Regions from separate parts of the Isoptericola sp. NPDC058082 genome, predicted to be linked through region 1. Evidence: riboswitches for the same ligand, from Rfam matches in the RefSeq annotation. Region 1 holds a riboswitch; the other holds the start of a gene.

Region 1 (3,782 bases):
CACCTGGCGGAAGAGGCCGAAGGCAAGGCCAAGGAAGCCACGGGCAAGCTCACCGACGACGAGAGCAAAGAGGCCGAGGGCAAGGCCCAGCAGGCCAGCGCGAACCTCAAGCAGGCGGGCGACGACGTCAAGGACGCGTTCAAGGGCTGACCCGCTGACACGACGGGGCGCCACCGCACGGTGGCGCCCCGTCGTCATGTCCGCCCGGGGCGGGGCCGACGGCTCAGAGGTCGTCGGGCAGGCAGCCGAACGCCTCGTCGGCGCCCAGCGCGGCGGTGGCGAGCAGCCCCTCGAGGCCGGAGCCCTCGGGCACGGGGCGCGGGTCGTCGACGACGACCCACAGCCCGTCCACGACGTCGTACTGCGCCTGCGGCCCCTCGGTCACGAGCGAGCGGACGGCGGCGACGAGCCGCTCGACCTCCTCGCCCGCGGTGCCGAGGCCCACCGACGCGCGGACGGCGCCGGCGTCGAAGCCGAGGCGGCCGAGCAGCGGGTGGGCGCAGAACCGGCCGTCGCGCACGCCGATGCCGTGCTCGGCGGACAGGTACGCGGCGACGAGGCCCGGGTCGTACCCGGTGACGGTGAACGTCACGACCCCCACCGGGTCGACGGCGTCGTCCCAGACGTGGACGACCTCGACGCGCTCGATCTCGCCGAGCCCGTCCACGAGCCGGCGCCGCAGGGCGTCCTCGTGCCCGGCCGCGACCCACGGGTCGAGGGCGGCGAGCTCGTCGCACGCGGCCGCGAGCGCCACCGCTCCCACGACGTTGGGCGAGCCGGCCTCGTGCCGGGCGGGGCCCTCGTGCCAGTCGGTCGTGGTGGTGCGCACCCGGCGCACGGCGCCGCCGCCGGCCAGGTACGGGGTGCCGGCGTCGAGCCAGTCGCGCCGGCCGACCAGGGCACCGGCCCCGAACGGCGCGTACGTCTTGTGGCCCGAGAACGCGACGTAGTCGACGCCCGTCTCCGCGAGCGAGAAGCGGCGGTGCGGCACCAGCTGGGCGCCGTCGAGCACGACGCGCGCGCCGGCGCCGTGCGCGGCGGCGACGACGTCGGCCACGGGCAGCGCCTCGCCGGTCACGTTGGACGCGCCGGTGAGCGCCAGGAGGGCGTAGGGGCGGCCCGCGGCAGCGGCCGACCCCAGCTCTTCCTCGATCTCCGCGAGGGTGGCGGCCACGGACGGGCCGCCCGCGACGACGGTCGCGTCGGTGACGCGCTGCCAGGGCAGCAGGTTGGCGTGGTGCTCGATGTCGAGCACGAGGACGCGGCCGGGCTCGCCGGTGGCCGGGTCGGCGGGCACGCAGCCCGCGAGCAGGTTGAGCGAGTCCGTCGTGTTGCGGGTGACGATCGTGAGGTCGTCCTCGCGGGCTCCGACGAACGCGCCGATCGTGCGGCGGGCCGTCTCGTACAGGGCCGTCGAGACCTGCGACAGGTAGCCGGCGCCGCGATGGACGCTGGCGTACAGCGGCAGCACGCGCGCGACCCGGTCGGCCACGGCCTGCAGGGCGGGCGCCGACGCCGCGACGTCGAGGTTGGCGTACGGCAGCTGACGGCCGTCGACGAGCGGCACGAGCGTGTCGCCGCCGACGACGGGCAGCACGGGTGCGACGTCCTGCACGGCGCCGACGCGCGCGGCGGGCACCGCAGGCGCGGGGGTGAGCGTGGTCATGCGTGGTCCTCCTCGGTCGTGCCGGGGAGGTGGCTCCCCGCGCTTGCCCGCGCGCCGGACGGCGCAGGGCCAGGTCGTCACCCGGGGCACCCCGCCGCGAGAGGAGGGTTGCCGGCCAGCGAGCCGGGGCTTCGCGCTGGCGCTCTTGACCTGCCGCCCATCGTGCGTGCGCAGCACCACACGGTCAAGCGGAGCCCGCCCCCTTCTCACGATGCGGTCGCGTGAGACGCTGGATGCATGCCCGATCGCACCGTTCCGGCCTCCGGCGCGCCTCCGGGAGGCCCCGTCGGAAGCCCCGTCGGAACCCCGGCCGAGCTGGTCGCCCGCGCCCTCGCCGGCGGCGACCTCCACGCCGCAGGGCTCGCCGCCCGCGCGGCGACCGGGGACGACGCCGCCGACGTCCTCGACCTCGTCGGCGGGCGGGCCGCCGCGGGCTCCGCGCCCGCGACCGAGCTGCTGGTGGAGCTGCTGGACGCGTCCGGCGTCGTCCGGCGCTTCGTGCGCGGCGCCCTGCTCGACGAGGCCGCCGTGGACGACGTCTCCCAGGACGTGCTGGTCTCCGTGGCGACGTCGGTCCGGTCGTTCGCGGGCGGGTCGCGGGTCACCACGTGGGTGCACGGGATCGTGCGCCACCGGGTGGTCGACCACCTGCGACGGCAGCGCGCCACCGCTCCCCTGCCCGACGACGACGTCGGGCCGTCGGAACGGATGAGCTCCCTCATCGCCACGCGCGCCACCGTGCGCGACGCGCTCGCCGCCCTGCCCGAGCTCTACCGCGAGCCCGTGACGCTGCGCGACATCGAGGGCCTGCCCTACGCGGAGGTGGCCGACCGTCTGGGGCGCAGCGTCGGCACCGTGAAGTCACAGGTCTCGCGCGGCCGCGCGCTCGTGGCCGCGGCCCTCGGGAGCCTGTCCTGATGGCCGCGCCGGCCGCGCCCGAGCCGCTGCTCGGGCGGTACCGGGTGGGCGACGTCATCGGCGTCGGGTCGTTCGCCACCGTGCACCGCGCCGTGGACGAGCGGCTGGACGACGTCGTCGTGGTGAAGGTGCTGGCCGAGAACCACAGCCTCAACCCGGAGGTCCGCGAGCGGTTCATCGCGGAGGGCCGGGCGCTGCGGCGGGTGGCGAGCCCGCACGTCGTCGCCGTGCACGACATCGGCGAGAGCGACCGCCAGCAGCCCTACCTCGTCCTCGAGCTCGCCGACCGCGGCACCCTCGCGGCCCGCGTCGCGGCCCTGCGGGCGGACGGGTGGACGGCGACGCCCGCCGACGTGCTCGCCGTCGCCCGGGGGCTCGCCGCCGCGGTCGAGGCCGTGCACGCCGCGCACCTCGTGCACCGGGACCTCAGCCCCGGCAACGTGCTGCTGCGTACCGGCCCGGAGGGTGCGGTCGAGGGCGTTCCCGCCGCCGTCGTCCGGCCGGACGAGCGCCTCGTCCTGGCCGACCTCGGCATGAGCAAGGACCTGGCCCGCAGCTCCGGGCTGACCGTCGCGGGCGGCACCGAGGGGTTCCGGCCGCCGGAGCAGGACGGCCCCGGCACGGTCGACACCCGCGCCGACCTGTGGGCGATGTCCGCGCTGCTGTCCTGGCTCGTCGAGGGCGCCGACCTCCCGCGCTCCCTCGACGCCGCGCTGCGCCGCAGCCTCGCCGACGCCCCCGCCCGGCGGCACCCCGACGCCGCAGCCTGGCTGGCCGACGTCGAGGGGGCGCTCGGCCCGGGCACGACCGGCGGCCCGGACCGCGCGCGACGCCGCCCGGCCGCCGTCGTCGTCGCCGCGGTCACCGCCGCCGTCCTCGGCCTGGGCGCGGGCGCCGGCGTCACGGCCTGGCTCGACCGGCCTCGCTCGGCCGCGGGCGGCGCGAGCGTCGCGATCTCCGGGCCCGGGGCGGCGACCGTCGGCGAGCCGGTCACCCTCACGGCCGACGTCGCGGGCGCGGAGCACTGGGTGTGGACGCTGCCCACGGGCACCTACGTGGCCGACGACGAGCGCGTGCGGCTCACCGCCAGCAGCACCGGCGCCGCCGAGGTGGTGCTCGAGGCCCGCGCCCCGGACGGGACCGCCCTCACGGCCGTGCACCGGCTGCGGGTCGGCGCCGGGTCCTGACCCGGACGAAG
Region 2 (3,782 bases), on a different contig from region 1:
GTCGGTGACCCAGGCGTCGTAGAAGTCCAGGCGCGAGGACGCCTCGAACGTCAGGCCCTGGACGCGGTCGCTCGCGGCGATCGTGGTGGACAGCTCGTAGACGGGGATGGCGTGCCCGCGCTCGATGAGGAGCCTGGACGCCTCGGCCACGAGCTTCTTCCGCTCCTCGGGGTCGGTGGCCGCGGCGGAGTCGTCCAGGAGCTGGTCGACCTCCTCCGCGTCGCGCTGGTTGATGTTGCGCGCGTTCGCCGAGAAGATCGTGCGCAGCACGTCGGCGTCGGACCGGGTGAGGTTGTAGTAGTCGAAGTCGAAGTCGCCGGCCTCGTTCGCCGCCTCCTTCTCGGCGACGGTCACGTGCTTGAGCTGCAGGTCGACGCCGATCTGGCGCAGCTGCTGCTGCACGAGCTCGAGCGGCTCGGGCACCTGCCAGAACGTCACGGTCGTGGTGAGCGTCTGCCCGTCCTTCTCCCGGATGCCGTCGGCGCCCTCGACCCAGCCGGCGTCGTCGAGGATCTTCTTCGCGCCCTCGGGGTCGTAGGCGAGCAGGTCGTCGGCGCCCTCGAACAGCGGCGTCGAGTGGGAGAGCACGCCCGTGGCCGGCTGGTCCTGCGGCGTCAGCACCGTGTCGACGATCTGCTGGCGGTCGATCCCCTTGACGAGCGCGGTGCGCACGGCCTCGTCGGCGGCCAGCGGGCTGGACTCGTTCGGGAAGAGGTTGAACACGACGCCCGGGTTGGCGCGGTACTGCAGCCAGAACCCGTTGCCGTCGAACTGCGGCAGGTCGACGGCGTTCAGCGCGGCGGTGGCGTCGATCTGGCCGGACTGCAGGGAGCCGGTGCGCACGCCGGCCTCGGGGATGACCTTGAAGGTCACGGTGTCGAGGTAGGCCTCGCCGGTGTGCGCGTTCGCCTCCGAGCCCCAGGCGTAGTCCTTGACCTTCTCCAGGACGATCTCCTGGTCCTGGGTGTAGGTCTGCACGGCGAACGGCCCGGAGCCCACGTACTTGCCGGCGCAGCGGTCCTCGGCCGACAGCTTCGCCGAGCCGGGCGACAGCAGGCCGAGGGAGAACGTCGACGTGGCCTGGAGGAACTGCGCGCTGGGCTCGTCGAAGTCGACGGTCACGGTGTTCTCGTCCACCACGGTGGTGCCCGCGTAGCCGACCAGGTACTGCGACCCGAGCGACGCCACGGCGCCGAGGTCGACGATGGCGTCGAAGTTGGTCTTGACGGCCTCGGCGTCGATCGGGGTGCCGTCGGCGAAGGTGGCGTCGTCGCGCAGGTGGAACGTGTAGCTGGAGGCGTCGTCGTTCACCTCCCAGCTCTCGGCGAGCCAGGGCAGGATCTCGCCCGACTCCGGGTCCTGGGCGGTCAGGGAGGCGACGGTCTGCCGGGCGGCCGCGATCGCGTCGTTGTTGCCGACCTGCTGCGGGTCGATGCAGTGCGAGTCCACCGTGATGGCGAACGTCAGGTCGCCGCCGGCGACGGGCTCGGCGTCGGCCGACGCGCCGGCACCGGTCGCGTCGGCGCCGCTCGAGCAGGCGCCCAGCAGGAGGCCGGCGGCCGAGGCGGCCGCGGCCAGCCCGAGGGTCCGGCGGCGGTGGGTGCGAGGGGTGGTGGTCATCGCGTGGCGTTCCTCGTGGTCGTGGCGGGTCGTCCCGGCCCCGGCACGCTGCCGGGACCCGGTGGACGACCGGAGCCGTGCTTACCCCGCCGCGGGCGCGGCAGGGTCAGGTCGTTCCCGGAGCACCCCGTCACGTCGAAGGGTTGCTGGCCAGCGAGCCGGGCCTGGGTGCTGGCGCTCGTCACCTGGGCGGCAGGGAAGCGGCCCGGGGCCCGCGAGTCAAGGAATGCCGTGGTCGTCTCATATCTCGGATGCCTTCCCCTCGGGCCGGGCGTCCCGCCGTGCACGCGCCCGCTGCACTAGTGCACAGCCGCCGAGCGTCCCGCGTCTGTCCAGGTCAGGGGGCGTGCGTTCCTACGGTGAACCCATGCGCTACCTGGAAGGGCCGTTCGAGCCCGTCACCGAAGAGATCACCGCCTACGGCCTGCCCGTCACCGGGCGGATCCCGGCCGAGCTGAACGGCCGCTACCTGCGCAACGGGCCCAACGCCCTGGGCGTGGAGGATCCCGGCGTACACATCTGGGGCATGGGCCAGGGCATGGTGCACGGGGTGCGGCTGCGCGACGGCCGGGCCGAGTGGTACCGCAACCGCTTCGTCCGGACGTCGGGCTTCGCGCCCATGGTCCACGTGATCGAGCACGCGCAGCGCACGTTCGCCCTGGCGGAAGGCGGCCTCCCGCCCGCGGAGCTGGACGAGGAGCTGAACACGCTGGGGTCGTGCGACCTCGGCGCCACCCCCGAGGGGTTCATGGCAGGGGCGCACTCCAAGCACGACCCGCGCACCGGGGAGCTGCACTCGCTGTCGTACATGCCGGGCCGCGACGTCGTGCAGCACATCGTGACCGACGCCGGCGGGACGGTCACCGGCACCACCTCGATCCCGATGACCCGCACGCCGTTCATGCACGACTTCGCGCTCACCGAGAGCCACGTCGTCCTCTGGGACACGCCGCTCGGCTTCGACGGCCTCGAGTGCCGCTGGCTGCCGGACCACCCGACCCGGGTGGGCGTCATGCCCCGGGCGGGAGGCGAGGTGCGCTGGTTCTACGTCGACCCCGTCCACGTCAGCCACACGCTGAACGCCTACGACGACGGCGACTCGGTGGTGGTCGACGTCATCACGGCCGACGGACCGTTCGACCCCGCCGCGCCCGGCGCGATCCGCCCGATGCTGGACCGCTGGACGATCGGGCCGGGCACGATCCACCAGCAGCGGGTGGACGACCGGCCGCAGGACTTCCCGCGGGTGAACGAGTCGCGCCTGACCCGCCCCTACCGCTTCGGCTACTCGGCGGCGACCGCCCTCTACGGGGTGCCGTTCGAGCCCGAGGGGGCGCCGGGCGACGACTCCTTCACCAACGCCCTCGTCAAGCACGACCTCGCGCACGGCACGTCCGAGGTGCACCGCTTCGGGCGGGACGAGGCAGTCGGCGAGGCCGTGTTCGCCGCGGCCGGGGCCGACGGTGCCGTCGAGGACCACGGATACCTGCTCACCTACGTCCACAACCCCTCGCGGAACGCCAGCGACCTGGTGATCCTCGCCGCCCAGGACTTCACCGGCGCGCCCGTCGCCCGCGTCCACCTGCCGGCCCGGGTGCCCCTCGGTCTGCACGGCAGCTGGCTCCCGGACCGATGACTCCCGACCGACGAGTCTCGGTGCCGTCGACGCCGTGGCAGCATGACGCCGTGACCGACACGCCGCGGTACCTCGTGATCGTCGCCGACCTCGAGCGGCGCATCGCCGACGGCGACCTCCAGCCCGGTGATCGCGTGCCCACGACCCGGGCGATCGTGCACGAGTGGGGCGTCGCGATGGCGACCGCCACCAAGGCCCTGGCCACGCTCCGGCAGTCGGGCGCGATCGAGACGGTGCCCCGGGTCGGCGCGGTGGTCGCCTCTCGCAGGCTTCCGTCGCGCGCGACCGGAGGGCTCGAGCGGGACCAGGTCGTCCGCGCGGCGATGAGCGTCGCCGACACGAGCGGCGTGCCCGGCCTGTCCCTGCGGGCGGTCGCGGCCGAGCTCGGCGTCGCGACGATTACCCTGCGCCGTCACCTCGACGGCACGACGGAGCTCACCCAGCTCGTCGCGGACGCGGCGTTCGCCGAGATCGTCTACCCGGAACCGCCGCCCGGCTGGCGCTCCCACCTGAGGACCGCCGCTCA

The links. Region 1 has a riboswitch for S-adenosylmethionine ahead of ACFVS0_RS19665 (aminotransferase class V-fold PLP-dependent enzyme). Riboswitches for the same ligand answer to the same signal wherever they lie in the genome.
Region 2: it holds a riboswitch for S-adenosylmethionine, as region 1 does, so the genes downstream of both, ACFVS0_RS01675 (ABC transporter substrate-binding protein) here and ACFVS0_RS19665 (aminotransferase class V-fold PLP-dependent enzyme) in region 1, are expected to answer to the same signal.

What each region holds. Positions count from the first base shown of each region.
Region 1 covers NZ_JBHVSQ010000021.1:15,433-19,214, forward strand. The annotation lists gene ACFVS0_RS19660 (CsbD family protein) at 1-150, shown strand, start outside; gene ACFVS0_RS19665 (aminotransferase class V-fold PLP-dependent enzyme) at 224-1,666, opposite strand; SAM riboswitch class IV at 1,701-1,817, opposite strand; gene ACFVS0_RS19670 (RNA polymerase sigma factor) at 1,904-2,584, shown strand; gene ACFVS0_RS19675 (protein kinase) at 2,584-3,771, shown strand.
Region 2 covers NZ_JBHVSQ010000001.1:361,040-364,821, reverse strand. The annotation lists gene ACFVS0_RS01675 (ABC transporter substrate-binding protein) at 1-1,620, opposite strand, end outside; SAM riboswitch class IV at 1,693-1,806, opposite strand; gene ACFVS0_RS01670 (carotenoid oxygenase family protein) at 1,988-3,256, shown strand; gene ACFVS0_RS01665 (GntR family transcriptional regulator) at 3,307-3,782, shown strand, end outside.